Regions from separate parts of the Streptomyces sp. NPDC002156 genome, predicted to be linked through region 1. Evidence: riboswitches for the same ligand, from Rfam matches in the RefSeq annotation. Region 1 holds a riboswitch; each other region holds the start of a gene.

The links. Region 1 has a riboswitch for cobalamin ahead of ACWCRB_RS43470 (ABC transporter ATP-binding protein). Riboswitches for the same ligand answer to the same signal wherever they lie in the genome.
Region 2: another riboswitch for cobalamin. It lies ahead of ACWCRB_RS19700 (CbtB domain-containing protein); the one in region 1 lies ahead of ACWCRB_RS43470 (ABC transporter ATP-binding protein).
Region 3: another riboswitch for cobalamin. It lies ahead of ACWCRB_RS45290 (cobalamin biosynthesis protein); the one in region 1 lies ahead of ACWCRB_RS43470 (ABC transporter ATP-binding protein).

What each region holds. Positions count from the first base shown of each region.
Region 1 covers NZ_JBSFDA010000201.1:6,144-13,765, reverse strand. Annotated here, with positions in the region: gene meaB (methylmalonyl Co-A mutase-associated GTPase MeaB) at 1-245, opposite strand, end outside; gene scpA (methylmalonyl-CoA mutase) at 242-2,416, opposite strand; gene ACWCRB_RS43475 (methylmalonyl-CoA mutase family protein) at 2,416-4,224, opposite strand; cobalamin riboswitch at 4,313-4,494, shown strand; partial or broken gene ACWCRB_RS43470 (ABC transporter ATP-binding protein) at 4,553-4,712, shown strand; gene ACWCRB_RS43465 (SMI1/KNR4 family protein) at 4,749-5,303, shown strand; gene ACWCRB_RS43460 (SpoIIE family protein phosphatase) at 5,473-7,622, shown strand, end outside.
Region 2 covers NZ_JBSFDA010000044.1:11,761-19,382, forward strand. Annotated here, with positions in the region: gene ACWCRB_RS19675 (TetR/AcrR family transcriptional regulator) at 1-74, shown strand, start outside; partial or broken gene ACWCRB_RS19680 (ABC transporter ATP-binding protein) at 193-662, shown strand; gene ACWCRB_RS19685 (nuclear transport factor 2 family protein) at 745-891, opposite strand; gene ACWCRB_RS19690 (acyl-CoA dehydrogenase family protein) at 917-2,095, opposite strand; gene ACWCRB_RS19695 (CbtA family protein) at 2,254-3,030, opposite strand; gene ACWCRB_RS19700 (CbtB domain-containing protein) at 3,056-3,277, opposite strand; cobalamin riboswitch at 3,315-3,447, opposite strand; gene ACWCRB_RS19705 (histidine phosphatase family protein) at 3,583-4,176, shown strand; gene ACWCRB_RS19710 (ferredoxin) at 4,201-4,623, opposite strand; gene paaE (1,2-phenylacetyl-CoA epoxidase subunit PaaE) at 4,677-5,786, opposite strand; gene paaD (1,2-phenylacetyl-CoA epoxidase subunit PaaD) at 5,786-6,292, opposite strand; gene paaC (1,2-phenylacetyl-CoA epoxidase subunit PaaC) at 6,286-7,113, opposite strand; gene paaB (1,2-phenylacetyl-CoA epoxidase subunit PaaB) at 7,124-7,432, opposite strand; gene paaA (1,2-phenylacetyl-CoA epoxidase subunit PaaA) at 7,429-7,622, opposite strand, start outside.
Region 3 covers NZ_JBSFDA010000229.1:4,800-12,421, reverse strand. Annotated here, with positions in the region: gene ACWCRB_RS45305 (lysozyme) at 95-868, shown strand; gene ACWCRB_RS45300 (anion permease) at 977-2,221, shown strand; gene ACWCRB_RS45295 (hypothetical protein) at 2,265-2,486, shown strand; cobalamin riboswitch at 2,577-2,716, shown strand; gene ACWCRB_RS45290 (cobalamin biosynthesis protein) at 2,818-3,765, shown strand; gene ACWCRB_RS45285 (cobyric acid synthase) at 3,762-5,285, shown strand; gene cobN (cobaltochelatase subunit CobN) at 5,282-7,622, shown strand, end outside.

The sequences.
Region 1 (7,622 bases):
ACCCGATGCCCGAGCCCGGTCAGCATCGTGCCGAACGCGTCGATGAACGTCGACTTCCCGACCCCCGGCACCCCGCTGACCCCGATCCGCCGCGCCCGGCCGCTGTGCGGGAGCAGTGCGGTCAGCAACTCCTGCGCCAGCGCCCGGTGTTGGGGGCGCGTCGACTCGACGAGCGTGATGGCACGCGCCACGATCGCCCGCTTCCCGTCGAGCACGCCCTTGACGTACGCGTCGAGATCGATCACAGGTCGTGCCCGAGATCGGCCGAGAGCCGCTGGACCAGGTCGTAGGCCGCGTCCGGGATCACCGTCCCGGGCGGGAACACGGCCGCCGCGCCCATCTCCAGCAGGGTCGGCACGTCCTGCGGCGGGATCACCCCGCCGACGACGATCATGATGTCCTCCCGGCCCTCCGCCGCCAGCTCCTCCCGCAGCGCCGGTACGAGGGTGAGGTGCCCGGCGGCCAGCGAGGACACCCCGACGATGTGGACGTCCGCCTCCACCGCCTGCCGGGCGACCTCGCCGGGGGTCTGGAACAGCGGGCCGACGTCGACGTCGAAGCCGAGGTCGGCGAAGGCGGTGGCGATCACCTTCTGGCCCCGGTCGTGGCCGTCCTGGCCCATCTTGGCGACCAGGATGCGCGGCCGGCGCCCCTCGGCCTCCTCGAAGGCGTCCACCAGGGTCCGGGTGCGGTCGACGGACGGGGACTCGCCTGCTTCGTTGCGGTACACCCCGGCGATCGTACGGATCTGGCCCGCGTGCCGCCCGTACACCTTCTCCAGCGCGTCCGAGATCTCCCCGACCGTCGCCTTCGCGCGGGCCGCGCTCACCGCCAGCTCCAGCAGGTTGCCCTCGCCCCCGGCCGCCCGCGTGAGGGCGTCCAGTGCGTCCTGGCAGACCCGCTCGTCACGCTCGGCCCGCAGCCGCCGCAGCTTCTCGATCTGCTGGGTCCGTACGGAGGAGTTGTCGACCTTGAGGACGTCGATCTGCTCGTCGGTCTCCACGCGGTACTTGTTGACGCCGATCACCGGCTGACGCCCCGAGTCGATCCGGGCCTGGGTACGCGCCGCCGCCTCCTCGACCCGGAGCTTGGGAATGCCCGCGTCGATGGCCTGCGCCATACCGCCCGCCGCCTCGACCTCCTCGATGTGCTGCCAGGCGCGGCGCGCGAGGTCGTACGTCAGCTTCTCCACGTACGCGCTGCCGCCCCACGGGTCGATGACCCGGGTCGTGCCCGATTCCTGCTGGATCAGCAGCTGTGTGTTGCGGGCGATGCGCGCCGAGAAGTCGGTGGGCAGGGCGAGTGCCTCGTCGAGGGCGTTGGTGTGCAGCGACTGGGTGTGGCCCTGGGTCGCGGCCATCGCCTCCACGGCTGTACGCGTCACGTTGTTGAACACGTCCTGGGCCGTGAGCGACCAGCCCGAGGTCTGCGAATGGGTGCGCAGGGAAAGGGACTTGGCGTTCTGCGGGTCGAACTGCTTGACCAGCTTGGCCCAGAGCAGCCTCGCCGCGCGCATCTTCGCGATCTCCATGAAGAAGTTCATGCCGATCGCCCAGAAGAAGGAGAGCCGGGGCGCGAACGCGTCCACGTCCATCCCTGCGTCCCGCCCCGCCCGGATGTACTCGACCCCGTCCGCGAGCGTGTATGCCAGCTCCAGATCGGCCGTCGCGCCCGCCTCCTGGATGTGATAGCCGGAGATCGAGATGGAGTTGTAGCGGGGCATCCGCTGCGAGGTGTACGCGAAGATGTCGGAGATGATCCGCATCGACGGCTTCGGCGGATAGATGTAGGTGTTGCGGACCATGAACTCTTTGAGGATGTCGTTCTGGATGGTCCCGGCCAACTTCTCGGGCGGTACGCCCTGTTCCTCCGCCGCCACGATGTAGAGCGCGAGAACGGGCAGGACGGCGCCGTTCATCGTCATCGACACGGTCATCTTGTCCAGTGGGATGCCGTCGAAGAGCTGACGCATGTCGTAGATCGAGTCGATGGCCACGCCCGCCATGCCGACGTCACCGGTCACGCGCGGGTGGTCGCTGTCGTAACCCCGGTGCGTGGGCAGGTCGAAGGCGACCGACAGGCCCTTCTGGCCGGCGGCGAGGTTGCGGCGGTAGAAGGCGTTGGACTCCTCGGCCGTGGAGAAACCCGCGTACTGACGGATCGTCCAGGGCTGGTTGACGTACATCGTCGGGTACGGGCCGCGCAGATAGGGGGCGGCACCCGGGTACGTCGAGAGGAAGTCCAGGCCCTCCAGGTCGGTGCCGGTGTAGAGCGGCTTGACCGCGATGCCCTCCGGGGTCTCCCAGAAGGTCTCGTCCGAGCCGGTGGCCGCCTTCACGGCCGTACGCCAGTCGGTGGCGCCGTTACCGGCGGTCGGGGTCCCCAGTTCGATTCCGGAGAAGTCGGGGATTCCCATCAGGACGCTCCCATGCGGTCGAGGGTGGCGGAGAGCACGGCTACGGCGTCGCAGCCCGCGAAGACGTACGAGTCGACGTCCGAGTACTGCCCGGGACGGCCGGCGAGGAACACGTGCGAGGCACCGGCGGCCTTCAGTTCCGCCGCCACGGTCGCCGCCTGCTCCTCGTACAGGGTGTCGCTGGAGCAGAGGCAGACCTCGGTGGCGCCGCTCTCCTCGAAGGTGCCCGCAGTGACGGGCTCGATGCCGCCGGCCTGGAAGAGGTTCGAGACGAAGGACGTCCGCGCGGTGTGGGCGGCGGCCGGGCCGATGGTCGCGAGGTAGACGCGCGGCCGGGTTCCGGTGGCGGCGAGGTGGGCGTCGGAGCGGGCGCGCAGCGCCTCGTACGCCTCGTCGCGCCGCACCCGGGGGAGCCCGCCGGACGGCGGCTCGGGCGCGGGCTCGCGGTCCGGGAGGCGCTCGGCGAGGTTCGGGAACTCGCTGACGCCGGTGATGGGTTCGCGCCGCTTGGCCAGCTTGGCGGAGCGCGCCGCCCAGGTGGAGGCCAGCGCCTCACCGAGGTGCCCGGAGCGAAGGGCGGCGGCCTGGCCGCCCAGCCCCTCGATCCACTGGAAGAACTCCCAGCCCGCGTGGGCGAGTTCGTCGGTGAGCCGCTCCACGTACCAGGAGCCGCCCGCCGGGTCGATCACTCGCGCCAGATGTGACTCCTCGACCAGGATCGTCGAGGTGTTGCGGGCGATCCGGCGCGCGAACGCGTCCGGCAGGCCCAGCGCGTGGTCGAAGGGCAGCACGGTGACCGAGTCGGCGCCACCGACCCCGGCGGCCAGTGTGGCGACCGTCGTACGGAGCATGTTCACCCACGGGTCGCGGCGCGACATCATCACCGGCGAGGTCACGGCGTGCTGCACCTGAGCCCCGGCCGTCGGCGCCCCGGACACCTCGGCGACCCGCGCCCACAGGCGCCGGGCCGCGCGCAGCTTGGCGATGGTCAGGAACTGGTCGGCGGTGGCCGCGTACCGGAACTCCAGCTGTGCGCAGGCCTGTTCGACGGTCAGCCCGGCCTCGGTCAGCTCCCGCAGGTAGGCCACCCCGGTCGCCAGGGACGCGCCCAGTTCCTGCGCGGCCGAGCCGCCGGCCTCGTGGTACGGCAGCGCGTCCACGGTCAGCACGCGCAGCCCCGGGTACTGCTCGGCGCACAGCCGCGCCAGCTCGACGACCGGCGCGAACGCCAACTCCTCGCCGGTACGGGCCTCGTGGCCCAGCGGGTCGCCGCCGAGGTTGCCGCGCGCCGCCTCCTTGGCGACGCCCCGCTCCTCGTACAGCCGCAGCAACTCCCGTGCGGCGGGCTCCACTTCCTGTCCGGCGTCGAGGACGACGGGGGCCAGGTCGAGGTAGACGCCGTCGAGGGCCCTGGCGAGCGACGCCACCGGGATAGAGTCCGGGCCGACGGTCAGCCAGAGCGAGGTGACGCCGTTCTCCAGGTCCGCGAGCACCGCGTCGCCGACGAGGGTCGCGTGCCGCTGCCGTACGTCCCAGCCGCCGACGGTGTTCCCCTCGGGCCGTCCGCCGCGTACGAAGGGGGCGAAGCCGGGGAAGCCGGGCTCGGGGGACTCGTCGCGCGCCGTGTAGAGGGGGTGGGTGGTGAGCCCGTCCTCCAGCGCGGTGGACAGCGCGTCTTCGGCTGCCGCGCCCGAGACCTCCTTGCCCGACTTGCGCAGGACGCCCTCCACCAGGCGCTGCCACTGCTCATGGGTCGTGGAAGGGAACTCGGCGGCCAGCGAGAGCCCGTCGTTGGGCAGGACTGTCATGCCCGGATGCTAGGCCAGAGAGGTCCGGCCGCAGCAGAGCGCCAGGCTGTGACCTTGACCTCGGCTGAAATGTGACCTCGGCCTCACGTGATGATTTCCTGAGGCCGGTCAAGGGAATCCGGTGCGAACCCGGAGCTGACGCGCAGTGGTGAGGGTGACGGGCGGGGCGACACGAGCCACTGGACGAAGGTCGGACACGACCGGGTTCCGGGAAGGCGCTCCGTCCGGGTGATCCCGAGTCCGAAGACGTGCCGGCGAACGTCCCGCACCGCCGCGCCTGGACCCCCGCCACCCCGGCCGACGACAGGGCTGTACACACCGCGCTGGACACGAGCTGAACCTGGCGGCGATGTACTGCGACGCACTCGTCGTGCTCAAGGAGGGCCAGGTTGGTGGCGACGGGCAGCCCGGCCGAAGTCCTGACCGAGGAACTCATCGCCGACGTGTACGGCGTGAAGGCCGCAGGCGTTGTCAGTGGTGCTCCCTAGACTTTCGAACGACCTGATCGAAGGGCGGGGACCAGCATGGAAGACCTCACGGGGATCGAGGCGTTGCGGCAGCTCCTGCCGCCGCCTCCCGGCGCGGGCGAGGACATCGACTGGCAGGCGGCCGAGGAGAAGTGGGGCACCGGGTTCCCCCGGGACTACAGGGACTTCATGTCCGTGTACGGCGTCGGCGGCATCGAATCGGAGGAGGAGATCGGCGAGGTCGGAATCCTCGGGCCGTTTCCCACGGGCGCCTACCCGTTCTCCCCCGACGACTTCGAGGACGAGACGGGGAACGCCCGACTGGCCTGGGAGGAGGAGGGCGACGACCAGGACGACCTGGACCTCGACCCGGAGCACATCCTCGCCTGGGGCTATACGTCCCACGCCGACATGCTGTGCTGGCTGACCAGCGATCCCGACCCCGACAAATGGCCCGTCCTGCTCTTCGCCCGCCATGGCTCGAAGACGTGCGAGGTCGTCCCCCTGGGCATGGTCGAGTTCCTGCGCGGACTCCTCGTCGGCGAGCTCGCCTCGTTCAGCATGGAGTTCACACCGGAACCACGATTCGAGCACTGGCGCAAGGGGAGGTGACCCGCCTGAGGGGCCTCGTGCGGGCGTTATTGCAAGATTTTCGCAATAACGTATTCGGCGGCCAAGTGCCCCTGCGTCCCCTTGTCGCGGGCGCCGGGCGTGGTGCAGGGCGGCGCACCATAATGAAGGGGAGCGCGGCGCGGGAGACAGCGCCGCAGGTGAGGTGCGCATGGCAGGCCTGAGCGAGCACGACGGCGTGGACATACCGGCCGACGAGGTCGCCGTCGTCCTGCTCGACAGCGCGGGGATCGTCCAGGGGTGGTCACGGGCGGCGGCGGAACTGCTGGGGCGGCCGGCCGAGCAGGTCTGCGGGCGGCCACTGGCACGGCTGCTCGCCGAGCCGGTGCGGGGGAGCGGCGCGGACACCCGGGGCGACTCCCTCGCCGTACCGGCGGGGCGGGTCGCGTTCCGGCACGCCTCGGGCCGGACGGTCGACACCACCGTCGACGAGGTGCCCCTGGGCGGGTCCTCCCAGCGCGTCCTGCTGCTGGCGCCGAGCCGCGAGGACGGCGAACAGGAACAGGGATCGTCGCTGCTGACCGCCCTGCTGGCGCAGTCCCTCCTCGGGGTCGTCCTCTGTGACACCGAACTGAGAGTCGTCCGCACGAACGTCATCGCCGAGGTGCACGGCTGGCCGCTGCTGCGCCCCGGGCACCGTCTCGGAGACGTCATCTCCCCGGCGGACGCCAAGGACGTCGGGGACCAGCTGCGGCAGGTGCTCGACACGGGAGTGCCGCTGCTCGCACGGGAACAGCGGATGTCCGCACCGGACGGGTCCGGGCGGGAGCGGTACGTGTCCGTGTCCGCCTTCCGGCTGGCGGACGGTCACGACCGGCCGACCGGGATCGCCGCGTTCTTCACCGACAGCACGCAGCAGCGGCGGGCGCGGCGGCGCACGGAGGTGGGCCATGAGGCGTCGGCACGTATCGGCGCCTCCCTGGACGTGACCCGCACCGCCCAGGACATCGCCGACGTGCTGGTACCGGCCCTGGGGGACATGGCGTCGGTCGAGATCGCCGAGTCCGTGCTCGAGGGCGAGGAGCCGTCGAAGGTGATCCGGCCCGGCGACTGGCTGCGGCTGCGCCGGGTGGCCGTCGCCTCGGCCACCGGGCCCTGGCCCGCCGAACTCGTTCCCGTCGGCGGGGTGGTCCCGCGGTTCCCCGATGTCCCGCAGGTGCGGCGGGCCGCCATCCAGGGGGACACCGTCTACAACACGACCCGGCAGGAGATGCTCGACCTCCTCGGCGACCCGGAACTGATCCGGGCGGTGATGCCCGAGCGGGGCCACTCCGCCGTGGTGTCGCCGCTGTACGCGCGCGGTCTGCTGCTGGGTTTCGTGGCCGTCTGGCGGACCGAGCAGCCGGAGCCGTTCGAACAGGAGGACGCGGACCTCGTGTTCGACATCTCCTCACGGGCCGCGCTCAGCGTGGACAACGCCCGCCGGTACACCCGCGAGCACCGGGCAGCGGTCGCGCTGCAGCAGCGTCTGCTCCCGAGGGCCACGACGAGCACCGCGGCGGCCGAATCGGCCGGCTGTTATGTGCCGGCCGGCGGCGGGGCGGACATCAGCGGCGACTGGTTCGACGCCATCCCGCTGCCCTCGCTGCGGGTGGCCTTCGTCGTCGGCGACGTCTTCGGCCACGGACTGCACGCCGCGGCGACCATGGGACGCCTGCGGACCGCGATCCGTACGCTCGCCGACCTCGAACTGGAGCCGGGGGAACTCCTCATCCACCTGGACGACCTCGTCCAGCAACTCGCCGACGAGGCCGATCCCGAGGACAGGGACACCATCGGCGCCACCTGCCTGTACGCGGTCTACGATCCGCTCACCGGCAGCTGCGCCCTCGCCAGCGCCGGGCATCCGCCGCCCGCGGTGATCGGGCCCGACGGCACCGCCCGTCCGGTCGAGGTGTCCCCGGGACCACCGCTCGGAGTCGGCGGCATGCCCTTCGAGGTGACCACCGTCGCCCTGGAGGCAGGCAGCACCCTCGCGCTCTACACCGACGGCCTCGTGGAACGGGGATCCCGCGACGCCGACCAGGGCACCCGGGACCTTCTCGACACCCTCACGTCCCTCTGCCGGGGCGACGGGACGCTGGAGGAGATCGGCCGTGCCGTCATGGCCCGCGCCGCCGAGGCGCCGCCCCGCGACGACATGGCGCTCCTGCTGGCCCGGCCCCGGCTGCTTCCGGCGGCGGACATCGCCGACTGGCAGTTCCCCGACGATCCGGCGGCGGTCGCCGAAGCCCGGAACGCCGTCGCGCGCAGACTCGCCGAGTGGGGGCTCGACGACCTCACCTTCACGACGGAACTGAC
Region 2 (7,622 bases), on a different contig from region 1:
TGGACGCGACCGGCGACGCCCCACGCACACACCGGGCCTTCCATGACTTCCTCAACACGATCGACAGCGCCTGAGAACGTGTCCGTGAGCTGTTCAGGAGGCTTGGCCGGTTGTGGTGACGGGTGAGAGACCGGCGCGCTGCGGAATCGGCGGAGCATACGGGGGCGCGATGGGCAGGCGGTGACCGCAGCCATGCTGCAGGTGGCGGATGTGCACAAGTCGTACGGTCGAGGTGCCAGCGCCGTCCATGCTCTGCGTGGCGTTTCCTTCGAGGTCCCCCGGGGGGACTCGTCGCTCTCAAGGGACGCTCGGGCTCGGGCAAGACCACCCTGCTCAACATCGTCGGTGGTCTGGACGAGCCGGACAGCGGACACGTCACCGTCGACGGGCTGCAGCTGCGGGACCAGGATGAGGACGCCCTCCTCGCGCTGCGCCGGGAGCGCATCGGCTTCGTCTTCCAGTCGTTCCGGCTCATTCCCATCCTCACGGCCGCCGAGAACGTGGGCGTGCCGCTGCGCTTGCGAAGGGCGGACCCGCGCGAGCGGCGGGAGCGCGTCGAACTGCTGCTGTCGCTCGTGGGGCTCGCGGACCATGCCGCGCAGCGCCGGAGCGAGCTGTCGGGCGGGCAGCGCCAGCGCGTCGCCGTCGCCCGCGCCCTGGCCCCGCCCCGCACCCACCCGCCGCGAGATCGACCAGTTCTTCCGCACCATGTACGGCCTGTGACCGGCCTCCGGCAACGGCTGCTCAGTACATGGTGTTGTCGTTGATCGACGTCTCCGGGATGTCCTGGATGACGTCCCAGTGCTCGACGATCCGGCCCTTATCGAACCGGAAGATGTCCATGAGCGCGGCGCCGCGGTCGGTCGCGTCGTACGTCCTCTTGTAGTGCACCGCCACCAGGTTCTTCTCGCCGCCGTCAGCGGCGCACCCTGGGCATCCCCAGCCCGATCCACGAGATGATCTCCCGCTGGATCTCGTTGTTGCCGCCCCCGAAGGTGAAGATCACCGCCGAGCGGTAGCCGCGTTCCAGTTCGCCGTGGAGGATCTCGCCGGCCGAGCCCTCCTTCAGCGCGCCCGGGGCGGCGACGATCTCCAGGAGCCAGGCGTAGGCCTCGCGGCGGGCCTCGGAGCCGTACACCTTGACCGCGGAGGCGTCCTGCGGGGTGAGGGTGCCTTCCTGGACGGCGTTCACCATCTGCCAGTTGAGGAGTTTCATCGCGTCGAGCCTGGTGTGGGTCTGGGCGAGGCGGCGGCGCACCCAGGGCAGGTCGATGACTCGGCGGCCGTCGGCGAGTTTCGTCTCCATCGCCCAGCGCTGTACGTCGTGCAGCGAGCGGATGGCCATGGTGCCGTGTGCGGCGAGGGTGACGCGTTCGTGGTTGAGCTGGTTGGTGATCAGCCGCCAGCCCTGGTTCTCCTCGCCGACGCGGTGGGCGACGGGGACGCGGACGTTCTCGTAGTAGCTGGCGGTGGTGTCGTGCGAGGCGAGGGTGCGGATGAGGGTGCAGGAGTAGCCGGGGTCGGTGGTCGGCATCAGGAGCATGGTGATGCCCTTGTGCGGCGGGGCGTCCGGGTCCGTACGGACGGCGAGCCACACCCAGTCCGCCGTGTCGCCGTTCGTCGTCCAGATCTTCTGGCCGTTGACGACGTACTCGTCGCCGTCCCGTACCGCGCGCGTCTTCAGGGCGGCCAGGTCGGTGCCCGCCTCCGGCTCGCTGTAGCCGATCGCGAAGTCGATCTCACCGGCCAGGATCTTCGGCAGGAAGTACGTCTTCTGCTCGTCACTGCCGTACCGCATGATCGTCGGTCCGACGGTGTTGAGCGCCATGAGCGGCAGCGGTACGCCCGCCTGGGCGGCCTCGTCGAAGAAGATGAACTGTTCCATCGGGGTCAGCCCGCGTCCCCCGTACTCCTGCGGCCAGCCGACGCCGAGCCAGCGGTCGGCGCCGAGGCGGCGGATGGTGTCGCGGTAGAAGCGCTTCTGGGCGGCCGGGTCGCCGAACCGCGAGTAGGCGCGGTCCGGCACCAACTCGGCGAAGTAGGCACGGAGTTCGGTGCGCAGTCGCTGCTGCTCGGGCGTGTATTCGAGATGCACGGCGCCTCCTGCTGGCTCCCCTGGGCCGGACCTGTCGGCGCACACGGTAGAACGTGTTCCAGAAATTGGGAATGGCGGTGCGCGTACGGGTGGGTGCACACATGCCTGAGGGGGTCCCGGACGTCCGGGACCCCCTCACGGCTGGAGCCGCGAACTGCTCAGTGCGCCACAGGAGTTGCCTGCGACTCAGCGCCGCTCGCGCCGACGGCCGCCGTCGCCCTCGGCACCAGCAGCCGTTCCGCCAGCAGGCCGAAGACCAGGCCGAACGCGGTCCACATGGTCGTCTGGATGGCGAGGGTCGCCACGCGGTACTGCCACAGCAGGCTCGCGGAGAAGCCTTCCGGGACCTCGTTGGTGAACGACGGGAGGAACGCGTACGCGAGTCCGACGGCCAGGACGAAGAAGGCGCCCGCGGCGAGGGTCGCGTTCCAGTTGCCCAGGCTCGGCGCGAGCCGCTTGCCCAGGATCACCGCGCCGACGGCCAGCAGCACGCTCAGCGCGACCATCAGGAAGAACAGCGCGGTGCGCTGGTTGAGGGTGTTCTCGTCGCCGACGGCGGGCGGGTTGGCGGGGTACTTGAGGAACGGCACGACGTACACGGCGAGCAGCCCGGCCCCCGCGAGGAGCAGCGCGGTCGCGCGCGGCCCGAAGCGGCCGACCCGGCCGAGCGCGAAGCAGTACGCGAGGGCGGCGATCCCGCCGAACGCGACGCCGTAGACGAGGACACCGGTGCCCAGGCCCGCGGTGGACTGCAGGGCGCGGGAGACGAGTTCCTCGCCGCCGTGCTCGTGCGCGGCATGCGCCTCCTCGAAGGCGATGGCGTCGTCGACGAGCGGCTCGGCCAGGAGGTAGGCGACGACCCAGGCGAGCGCGCCCGCGACAAGGCCCGCGAGCATGCCGCGGACCAGGAGGTTTCTGACAGTGGTGGAGTTCATCGGCTCGTACGTTTCCCTGTCGTCGTCAGTGGCAGGGGAAGCCGAGGAGGTGACGGGCGTCGTGCACCCATTCGTGCACGCCCTCGCCGGACACCAGGGAGGTGGCGCCCTGTTCGGCGCCGACGAAGTAGAGCAGTACCAGCATCAGTACGCCGAAGAAGACCGCCCAGGGGGCGATCGCCCCGATCGGCAGCTTCGCGGGTACGGCGGTGGGGGCAGCGGTCGGCTGAACGGCGGACTGTGCCATGACAGGACCTCCTGGGGGAACTCGCGTCCCGTATCGGTGGTGCGGAGGACGACAGCCACGGGTCTGACTTGCCCCCGGACCGCACCGGGCAGGGTGCGTACGGGGCTTACAGTGGCGCGACCGTGCCGGATTCCCACCGGCTTCCGTCGAACTGTCGTCAATATCGACGAGAACGTACCGCGAAGCGGGGATCCGGCCAAGGGCGCATGGGACGGCGTACGGCGCTCCGGTGCGCCGTACGCTGCCTCAAATTCCGTACATGACAACGACATTGGGGCGGGAATGAGCAGCGCGGGAGCGATTGGATGACGAGCCGAGTGATGTTGATCTCACCGGCGATCAGCGCGGCCCTGCGGGAGGCCCGGTTCGACGACGACTGTTCCCTGGACGAGTCGGGCCTGCGGCTCGCCCGGGCGGCGGCGGGGACGCTGCCGCCGGTCTCCCGGGTCTGGGTCTCCCCCACCGCGCGCTGCCGGGAGACGGCTCGGGCACTGGGCCTCGACTCCGTGTCCGTCCCCGGCCCGGCCGGCCTGGACGCGGGACGCTGGCGCGGTGCGACCCTCACCGAGGTGACGGAGAAGGAACCCGAGGCGCTGGCCCAGTGGCTGACGGACCCCCAGTCGGCCCCGCACGGCGGCGAGTCGGTCCACGCGCTGTGCGACCGGGTCGCACGCTGGCTGGACGACACGGCGGCCCAGGTCGCGGGCCGCTCCGTCGCGGTCGTCGAGCCGGAGGTCGTACGGGCGGTGACGGTACGGGTGCTGGGGGCGCCCGGGTCGGCGTTCTGGCGGATCGACGTTCCGCCGTTGACGGCAACGGAGTTGAGTGGTCGGGCGGGGCGCTGGAACGTACGGGTGGGGTGGCGGCTCGGGGCGCCGCACGGGGAGTACGAGGAGTAGCGGGAGTGCCGGACGAGGGCTCTCTCAGGCGCCACCGTCGCGCACGGCCCCCGGCGTCCCCAGCGTCCGGATGAAGTCCGCGCACGCCTGTGCGCACTCGCGGCATGCCTTCGACGCGTCCTCGGCTCCGAGGTGGTCGTCGAGGATCTGGGCGGTCTCCAGGCAGACCGTGCGGCACCAATCCAGTTGGACGCGGAGCGCGGCCTCGTCCTGGGGTGCCTGTTCGGAGAGCAGGCGGCAGGTCGCGTCGCACACTTCAGCGCACAGGATGCCCTTGCGGCGTGCGAGGGCGTCGTCGGCGGATCCGTCCGGGTCGACGTAGCTCGCGCGCAGTGCGGCCGCCCGTGCGCACTCGGTGCATGCCTGGGCGCAGACGAACCGGTCCTCCAGGAACCGGAAGAGTTCCTCTTGCGAAGGCGAAGACGTATGCGTAGTCGTAGGGGTCACTTCGATCGGGTTGCCGCAACCGGCCCCGACAAACCCGGCCATGCCCTTCCGGGTCAGGTGTCGTAGTCGACGGTCAGGGTCTCCGAGACGGGGAACGACTGGCAGGTCAGGACGTAGCCCGCGGCGACCTCGGCGGGTTCCAGGGCATAGTTGCGGCGCATGTCCGCCTCGCCCGAGGTGACCAGGGCCCGGCAGGTGCCGCAGACGCCGCCCTTGCAGGCGAACGGCAGGTCGGGGCGGGTGCGGGCGGCCCCGTCCAGGACGGTCGTCTCCCGGGACAGCGCGGTCGTCGTGGAGCGGCCGTCGAGGGTGATCGTGACCCGGCTCACCGGACCCTCCACCGCAGCGTCCGTGTGCTGGACCTCGTGGAGCGGCTGATCGTCGGCGTAGAAGAGCTCCTGGTGGACGCGGCCCGCGGGCACGCCCAACTCGGCCAGCAGTTGCTGGGCGTCGCGGACCATGCCGTGCGGTCCGCACAGCCACCAGTGGTCGGTGCCGGGCACGTCGACAAGGCCGGAGAGCAGCGCGGTGAGCCGTTCGGCGTCCAGGCGGCCGGAGAACAGCTCGGCCTCGCGCGGTTCGCGCGACAGTACGTGCCCCAGCTGGAAGCGCGTACGGTACAGGTCCTTCAGGTCCGCGAGTTCGTCGGCGAACATCACGGTGTCCGTACGCCGGTTGCCGTACAGGAGGGTGACCTGTGAGCGGTCGTCGGCGGCCAGGATCGACTCGGCGATCGACATCATCGGGGTGATGCCGGAGCCCGCCGCGATCAGGACATGGCGGCCGGGTGCGGTCAGGTCGGGGGTGAAGGCGCCGGTCGGGGTCATCACGTCGAGCACGTCACCGGGGCGCACCTCGTCGACCAGCCAGGACGAGAACAGGCCGCCGGGCACCACCCGTACGCCGATGCGCGGCTGCTCGCCGGCCGGCGAGCAGATCGAGTACGACCGCCGCTCCTCGTGCCCCTCGAACTCCCGGCGCAGGGTGAGCGACTGCCCGGGCGCGAAGGCGTACTCGGCGGCCAGGCCGTCCGGCACCTCGAAGCCGACGGTGACGGCGTCCGCGCACAGCCGTCGTACGTGGGTGACCTTCAGGGCGTGAAAGACCGGGCGGCGACGGGCTGTTGCCGCCGGGACGGTGACCGGGGAGACGGTCGCGGCCATCAGATCTCCTTGACGTACTCGAACGGCTCGCGGCAGGCGCGGCAGCGCCACAGGGCCTTGCAGGACGTGGCGGCGAACCGGGAGGTCTCCTCCGTGTCCGCCGAGCCGCAGCGGGGGCAGGGCACTGTGCGGCGGGTGGGCAGCAGCGAGAGGGCGACCGGGCCGTGGGGTGCGGCGCCGGGCGGGGCGATGCCGTGCTCGGTGAGCTTGCGGCGGCCCGCCGGGGTGATCCAGTCGCTGGTCCAGGGCGGATCGAGGACGGTACGGATCTCCACGCGCGCGTACCCCGCTGCCCGTAGCCGGGCGGCGACGGCGGCGCGCATCTCGGCCATCGCCGGGCAGCCGGAGTAGGTCGGCGTCAGGCTCGCGACGACCGTGCCGTCCTCGGTCAGTTCGACGCCCCGCAGAACGCCCAGGTCGGCCAGGGTGAGCATGGGCAACTCGGGGTCCGGCACCTGGGCGGCGATCCGCCGAGCGCGCCGGGCATCGAGCAGGGTGCTCACCATGTCGCCTCCGGGTGGGCGCGGGCCACGCTCTGCAACTCGGCAAGGAGCGGGGCGAGATGCTCGGTGTGCTCGCCGCCGCGGCCCGATCCGGGCAGCGGCCGGTACACCGGCATGGGCAGTCCGGCGGCGTCGGTGACCTGACGCAGGACGACGACGACCTCGTCCCGTACGTCGTACGCCGTGAACAACTCACCCAGGTACGGGGCGACCTGCTCCTGGGCCCGGCGGATCCGCCGATGCGACTCGTCCGTGCCGTCCCCCAGGCGCACCGCCCACTCGGCGGCGTACTGCCGGTGGTAGGCCAGCTCCTTCGCGCCCTTCGCGGCGATGGCCGCGAGCACGGGGTCGGGGTGCGACGCCAGCCGCTCGAAGTGCGCGAGCCGCCAGCTGGAGAGCACCAGCAGTCGCACGATCGAGAACGCGAAGTCCCCGCCCGGGAGCTCGGCCAGGCGTACGTTGCGGAACTCGTCGGCGTCCCGGAAGTAGGCGTAGGCGTCCTCGCCGCGGCCTGTGCCGTCGACCTGGCCGGCCCGGGAGTAGAGCAGGCGCGCCTGGCCGAGGAGGTCGAGGCCGATGTTGGCCAGGGCCACCTCCTCCTCCAGTTCGGGGGCTCGGGTCACCCACTCGCCGAGTCGCTGGGCCGAGACCAGGGCGTCGTCGGCCAACACCAGGCAGAGGGCGGCCAGTTCGCCGCGGTCGACGCCCTCGGGCACGGTGGTGTCGACCCCGTGCAGGGGGTCCTCGAAGCCGGTGCCATAGGCCCAGCGGGTGTCGTCGTCGTGCCCCTCCGCGAGGGTCATGTAGACGTGGTCGTCACTCATGCCCTCTCCTTCAGATGTGCGGGACGTCGTCGGGGATGTCGTAGAAGGTCGGGTGGCGGTAGACCTTGTCGGCGCTGGGGGCGAAGAACGGGTCCTTCTCGTCGCGCGAGGAGGCGGCTATGTGCTCGGAGCGCACCACCCAGATGCTCACGCCTTCGTTGCGCCGCGTGTACAGGTCCCGCGCGTGGGTGAGTGCCATCCGGTCGTCGGCCGCGTGCAGCGAGCCCACGTGGACGTGGTTCAGGCCGCGCTTGCCGCGCACGAACACCTCGTACAGCGGCCACTCGTTCGAAGAGTTCGAAGACGTCCCCTCGCTCATGCCACTGCCTCCTTCGCGGTCCGCGCGCGCTGCTTGGCGGCGTGCGCGGTGGCCGCCTCACGGACCCAGGCGCCGTCCTCGTGTGCGGTCCGGCGCCGCGCGACCCGTTCCGTGTTGCAGGGGCCGCCGCCCTTGATGACGCGCATCAGCTCGTCCCAGTCCGGGGTGCCGAAGTCGTGGTGTCCGCGCT
Region 3 (7,622 bases), on a different contig from region 1:
GTGGGCGCGCTTTGGCCGGAGAGCGATGGCGATTTGTCGATCTTCCAGTAGCCTCTGGGAGATTTTTCCGTACGCAGCCATTCCGGGGGGACACATGGCCCGCGATCCCAAGCCGTTCCAGCCTGTCCGTCGCACACCATTACGCCGCCGCTCGCGCGCACTCGCGGCCACCGCGGCGGCGCTCGCCATCGGGGGGACCGTCCTGACGGAGGTTCCGGTCTCGGCGGCCGCGAAGCCCAAGGGGCACGACGTCTCGTCGCACCAGAAGAACGTCAACTGGCAGTCCGCGAAGGCGAAGGGCGCCACCTTCGTGTACGTCAAGGCGACCGAGTCCCACACGTACCGCAATCCGTACTTCAGCCAGCAGTACAACGGCTCACGGACCGCAGGCCTGATCCGCGGCGCCTACCACTTCGCCCTGCCGGACAAGTCGTCCGGCATCACCCAGGCCCGGCACTTCATCCGCAACGGCGGGGCCTGGCGCGCGGACGGCTGGACACTGCCGCCCGCGCTCGACATCGAGTACAACCCGTACGGCAAGAAGAAGTGCTACGGCCTGAGCAAGGCGAAGATGGCGAGCTGGATCACGGCCTTCAGCAACGAGGTCAACCGGCTCACCGGCCGCCGTCCGGTGATCTACACGACCGCCCACTGGTGGAACAACTGCACGAACAGCAGCCCTGTCTTCACCTCGAAGCACGCCCTGTGGCTGGCCCGCTACAACGCGGCCGACGCCGGGGCGCTGCCGTCCGGCGGCTGGAAGCTCTGGACGTTCTGGCAGTACGACAACAGCGGCACACTGCCGGGTGACCAGAATCTCTTCAACGGGACGCCGGCTCAGCTCAAGCGGTTCGCGAAGGGGGCGTGAGAAGACACCACGCCTCAAGCCACTCCCCATACCCCTTCAGTTCATCTTCCGTTTACCCAGGTTGCTTACGGTCCACCAGCCACTGTCGTCCCAAAGAAATCTGGGTAAATGGAAAGCTTCTCGCTGATCCTCGCGATCGTGGTCGTCACCGCGCTCGCGTTCGATTTCACGAACGGTTTCCACGACACCGCCAACGCGATGGCCACCACCATCTCGACCGGCGCGCTCAGACCCAAGGTCGCGGTGGCCATGTCGGCCGTCCTCAACCTCGTGGGCGCCTTCCTCTCGGTGGAGGTCGCCAACACGATTTCCAAGGGCCTGGTCGACGAGAGCGGTATCCGTCCCGAGGTGATCTTCGCCGCGCTGGTCGGCGCGATCCTCTGGAACCTGCTGACCTGGCTGGTGGGCCTGCCCTCCAGTTCCTCGCACGCCCTGATGGGCGGCCTGATCGGCGCGACCATCGCCTCGGCGGGCGCGGGCGCGGTCCACGGCGACGTCCTGGTGACGAAGGTGCTGATCCCGGCGATCGCCGCCCCCATCGTGGCGGGCATCGCGGCCATGCTGGCAACCAGGCTGTCGTACCGGCTCAGCGCGAGCCACGCCGAGGGCAAGGCGGCGGAGAAGGGCTTCCGGGTCGGCCAGATCGCCTCCGCGGGCCTGGTGTCGCTGGCCCACGGCACGAACGACGCGCAGAAGACGATGGGCATCATCACCCTCGCCCTGGTCGCCGGCGGCGCCGTCGCCCCCGACTCCGACCCGCCGGTGTGGGTCATCCTCTCCGCGGGCCTGGCCATCGCGCTCGGCACGTACCTCGGCGGCTGGCGCATCATCCGCACGATGGGCAAGGGCCTGACCGACCTCCAGCCCCAGCAGGGCTTCGCCGCCCAGACCAGCGCGGCGACGGTCATCCTGGCCTCCTCCCACCTCGGCTTCTCCCTCTCCACCACCCACTCGGTGTCGGGCTCGGTGATGGGCGCGGGCCTCGGCCGCAAGGGCGGCGTGGTCCGCTGGTCGACGGCGACCCGCATGTTCGTGGCATGGGGACTGACGCTGCCCGCAGCGGCACTGGTCGGTGCGGTGGCGGAGTGGGTGACCGGGTTCGGGGACTGGGGTACGGCGCTGGTGGCCGTCTTCCTGATCGCTTCGAGCGCGGCGATCTGGGTCGTGTCGCGCCGCGAGGTGATCGACCACACGAACGTCAACGATGCCGAGAGCGAGGAGCCCGCGGGCGTCGTGACCACAGCGATCGCCGCCGTGACCCCTCCCCCGGCGGGCACCATGACCGACGACCTCACGGCCACCATCCCCAGCCCGGCCGAGGCCACGGCGAAGCCGTCGGCAACGGCCCTCTGAGCCCAGCCCCGGTCCGAGCAAGAAGGAAGCAGAAGGAAGCAACATGAAGATCGACTGGGCCGCCCTCGGTTCCGTCTTCGGCGTCAGCCTCGTCATCACCGTGGCCATGGTGGGTGTGTTCACCCTGGGCATCGTCGGGCTCTCGATGCGCGAACGGGCGGCGACACAGGGGGAGTCGGCCGGGCTCGCCGTTACGGGGGCCTACGCATGTTTTGCCGCCTGCGCGTCAGTTGTGGCATACGGGATCTATCTGATCGTGGCCTGAGGGCCGAAAAGCGTGTTCCCGCGCCGCCGTTCCGTTGGCGGTGTGGGGCTCAGCACAGTCCTCCTTTCCAGGTCAACGGCAAGTTGACGGGTGTTCCGGGCCCGTGGTGGACTGCCGGAGCCATGTACGGCGGCAGAAGAGGAAGCCGGTGTGAATCCGGCGCGGTCCCGCCACTGTCACCGGGGTAGGTAACCCCGGGAGCCAGGAACTCTCGCCGTCGGTCTCGTCGAACCAGGGCGTGGACACCCTGAGTGAGGACATATCGCCATGCTCGCCTGCCGTTCGAGGTACAGCACGAGGTCGCTTCCCGACCCCACGGCCGGCTGAGCCGATGCGTGCCGATCGCGTCTTCGCGTACGGCGCCGCCCTCGGACTCCTCGGTGATCTGGTTCTCGGTGATCCGCGCCGAGGGCATCCGGTCGCCGCGTTCGGGCGGGCCGCCGGTGCCGTCGAGCGGGTGTTGTGGCGGGACCATCGGGGGTGGGGGGCGCTGCACACCGCTGTGTGTGTGGGCGGTGCCGTCTCGCTTGCCGCGGTGGCCCGTTCCGTCGTACGTCCGTCCCGTACCGCTTCCGTCGCACTCACCGCCGCCGCCACCTGGGCCGTGGTCGGGGGGACTTCACTCGGCCGGGAGGCTCGGGCCGTCGGGCGGTCACTCGAGGCCGGGGATGTCGACGGGGCCCGGGAGCGGCTGCCCCATCTCTGCGGGCGTGATCCGCAGGCCCTCGACTCCGACGGGATCGCCCGGGCCGTCGTCGAGTCCGTTGCCGAGAACACCTCCGACGCCGTTGTGGGGGCCCTCGTGTGGGGGGCTGTGGGTGGTGTTCCGGGGCTGGTCGGGTTCCGGGCCGTCAACACCCTTGACGCCATGGTGGGGCACAAGTCCGTTCGGTATCGGCGGTACGGGTGGGCCTCCGCCCGGCTCGACGATCTCGCCGGGTGGCCGGGGGCTCGGCTGACCGCCGTACTCGCCGCTGTCGCCGGTGGTGATCCGCGCGGGGCCGTCCGGGCCTGGCGTGCCGATGCCCGCCGCCATCCCAGCCCCAACGCCGGGCCCGTCGAGGCCTCCTTCGCGGGGGCGTTGGGGGTTCGGCTCGGCGGGACGCTGTCCTACGCGGGGCGGGTCGAGCATCGGCCCGTGCTCAACGGGGAGTACGGGCGTGCCGTCGGTGTCCAGGACGTCGAACGGGCCGTACGGCTGTCCCGGCGGGTCACCTGGCTTGCCCTTGGGGTCAGTGTCGCCGTCGCACGGCTCGTAGCGAAGGGGCGTACGTCATGAGTGGCGGAACCGTCGGTGGTGGGCTGCTTGTCGCCGGGACCACCTCCGATGCCGGGAAGAGTGTCGTCACCGCCGGGATCTGTCGGTGGCTCGTGCGGCAGGGGGTGAAAGTCGCGCCCTTCAAGGCTCAGAACATGTCCCTCAACTCCTTTGTCACGCGTGAAGGTGCCGAGATCGGGCGGGCTCAGGCCATGCAGGCGCAGGCCTGCCGCATCGAGCCCACCGCGCTCATGAATCCCGTGCTGCTGAAGCCCGGGAGCGACCAGAGCAGTCAGGTCGTGCTCATGGGGAAGCCCGTGGGTGAGATGAGTGCGCGTGGCTATCACGGAGGGCGGCAGCAGCAGCTTCTCGGGACCGTGCTGGAGTGCCTTGCCGAACTGCGGGGCACGTATGACGCGGTGATCTGTGAGGGGGCCGGGAGTCCGGCTGAGATCAATCTGCGGCGGACCGACATCGTGAATATGGGGATCGCTCGGAATGCCGGGCTCCCTGTGCTTGTCGTCGGCGACATCGACCGTGGCGGTGTCTTCGCCTCCTTCTTCGGGACGGTCGCCCTGCTGTCCCCCGAGGATCAGGCGCTCGTCGCCGGGTTCCTCGTCAACAAGTTCCGCGGGGATGTCTCCCTGCTCGAACCCGGGCTCGACATGCTGCTCGGGCTCACCGGGCGGCCGACGTACGGCGTCCTGCCCTTCCGGCACGGGCTCGGGATCGATGAAGAGGACGGGCTGCGGGTCTCCCTGCGGGGGACCGTGCGGGAGTCCAACGTCTCCCCGCCCGTCGGGGAGGACGTGCTGCGGGTCGCCGTCTGTGCGATCCCGCTGATGTCCAACTTCACGGACGTGGACGCCCTCGCCGCCGAACCGGGCGTCGTCGTACGGTTCGTGGACCGGCCGGAGGAACTCGCCGACGCCGATCTCGTCGTCGTTCCGGGGACTCGGGGGACCGTGCGGGCGCTGGAGTGGCTGCGGCAGCGCGGGCTCGCGGACGCTCTCGTGCGCCGCGCTGCCGAGGGACGGCCAGTACTCGGCATCTGCGGTGGCTTCCAGATCCTCGGCGAGCGGATCGAGGACGACGTCGAGAGTCGCCAGGGCCTTGTCGACGCCCTCGGGGTTCTTCCCGTGCGGGTGCGGTTCGCCCGCGAGAAGACCCTCACCCGGCCCGTCGGCACCGCCCTCGGTGAGGACGTCGAGGGGTACGAGATCCATCACGGCGTTGCCGAAATCGCAGGAGGGGAAGCCTTCTTGGACGGGTGTCGGGTCGGGGCCGTCTGGGGTACGCACTGGCACGGGTCGCTCGAATCCGACGGGTTCCGGCGGGCTTTCCTGCGCGAGGTCGCCGCCGCCGCGGGCCGGCGCTTCGTACCGGCCCCCGACACCTCCTTCGCCGGGCTGCGCGAGGAACAGCTCGACCTGCTCGGCGATCTCATCGAACAGCACGCGGACACGGACGCGCTCTGGCGGCTCATCGAGTCGGGCGCGCCACAAGGACTGCCTTTCATTCCACCGGGAGCGCCCGCATGAGCACAGTGTTGTTGTTGTCGACCGCCGACACGGACCTGCTGGCGGCCCGGGCCGCCACCGGTGCCTCGTACCGGATCGGCAATCCGACCCGGGTGGACGTCGCCGAGGAGCTGCCCGCGCTCGTCGAGGGCGCGGACATCGCCGTCGTACGGCTGTTGGGCGGGAAGCGGGCGTGGGAGGACGGGCTCGCTTATCTGAAGACGTCCGGTGTGCCCACCGTGCTGCTCGGCGGTGAGGCCGTGCCCGACGCCGAGTTGATGGCCGAGTCGTCGGTGCCCGCGGGTGTCGTGGCGGAGGCCCTGCGCTATCTCGTCGAGGGCGGGCCCGACAACCTGGTGGAAATGGCACGGTTCCTGTCCGACACCGTGCTGCTGACCGGCGAGGGGTTCGTCGAGCCGCAGAAGATGCCCGAGTACGGGGTGCACGGCTCGTACGCGTGCGAGAGCGGCCGTCCTACCGTCGGTGTGCTCTTCTACCGGGCCCACGAGTTGAGCGGCAACACCGGGTTCGTCGACACCCTGTGCGAGGCGATCGAGGCGCGGGGCGTCAACGCCCTTCCCGTGTACTGCGGTTCACTGCGCGGGGCCGACGCGGGACTGTACGAACTGCTCGCCGGGGCCGACGCCCTCATCGCCACCGTCCTCGCCGCCGGCGGTACGCACGCCTCCGAGGCCTCGGCCGGCGGTGACGAGGAGGCCTGGGACATCGGGGCGCTCGCCGACCTCGACGTGCCTGTGCTGCAAGGGCTTTGCCTTACGTCGTCCAGGGCGACGTGGGACGCCTCCGACGCCGCCCTCTCCCCCATGGACGCGGCGATGCAGGTCGCGATCCCCGAGTTCGACGGGCGGCTGATCACCGTGCCGTTCTCCTTCAAGGAGGACGGGCCCGACGGCGTCCCGGTGTACGTCGCCGACCCCGAGCGGGCCGCCCGCGTCGCCGGAATCGCCGTACGGCACGCCCAGTTGAGGCATAAGCCGAACGCCGACAAGAAGCTCGCCCTCGTCTTCACCGCCTACCCGACCAAGCACTCACGCGTCGGCAACGCGGTGGGCCTGGACACGCCCGCCTCCGCGGTACGGGTGCTGGACTCGCTCCGGGATGCCGGGTACGTCGTCGAGGGACATCCGGACAACGGCGACGAGTTGATCCACCGGCTCATCAACGCCGGTGGCCACGACGTCGAATGGCTCACCGAGGAGCAGCTGGCCGCCGCACCCGCGCGCGTGCCGCTTGCCGACTACCGGGCATGGTTCGACAAGCTGGACGGCGAGTTGCGGGACGGGATGCTGGAGGCGTGGGGCGAGCCGCCGGGCTCCCTGTACGTCGACGGGGACGACATCGTCCTGGCCTCCCTCCAGTTCGGGAACGTCGTCGTCCTGATCCAGCCGCCGCGCGGCTTCGGCGAGAACCCGATCGCGATCTACCACGACCCCGACATGCCGCCCTCCCACCACTACATGGCGACCTACCGGTGGCTGGAGAACAGCTTTGGCGCGGACGCCGTCGTCCACATGGGCAAGCACGGGACGATGGAGTGGCTGCCGGGCAAGGGACTCGGTCTGAGCCGCGGGTGCGGGCCGGACGCCGTGCTCGGTGAACTCCCCCTCGTCTACCCCTTCATCGTCAACGACCCCGGCGAGGGCACCCAGGCCAAGCGGCGCGGGCACGCCACCGTCGTCGACCACCTCGTACCGCCGATGGCCCGCGCGGACACGTACGGCGACCTGGCGAAGCTGGAGCAGCTCCTCGACGAGTACGCGCTCGTCTCCGACCTGGACCCGACGAAGGCGCCGGCGGTGCGGGCGCAGATCTGGACGCTGGTCAAGGCGGCCGAGCTGCACCACGACCTGCACGTCGACGACCAGCCGGACGACGAGGCGTTCGACGAGTTCGTCATGCACATCGACGGCTATCTGTGCGAGATCAAGGACGTGCAGATCCGGGACGGTCTGCACATCCTGGGTGGTGGGCCGGTCGACGAGGCGCGGGTGAACCTCGTATTGGCCGTGCTGCGTGCCTCGCAGGTGTGGGGTGGGACGGCAAACGCGCTGCCGGGTCTGCGGGCCTGCCTCGCCGAGTACTTCGGGCTGGTGGAGAAGGAACTGCTGGCCGAGCCGGGGGCTCCGGTGAAGCTGCCGGTCGAGCTGACGGATCTGGTGGACGGGCCCGCGCGTTCGGCCGCCGACGCGATCGATCTGCTGGAGCAGCTGTGCCGGCGGCTCGCGGAGGGCATGGAGGATCGGGCGTGGGAGGTCGCGACGGTTCCCGGTCTGGTGCGGGACGTACTGGGCCTCGAACTCCCGGACGCCGTCGCGGTGTTGGAGTTCGCGTGCCGTG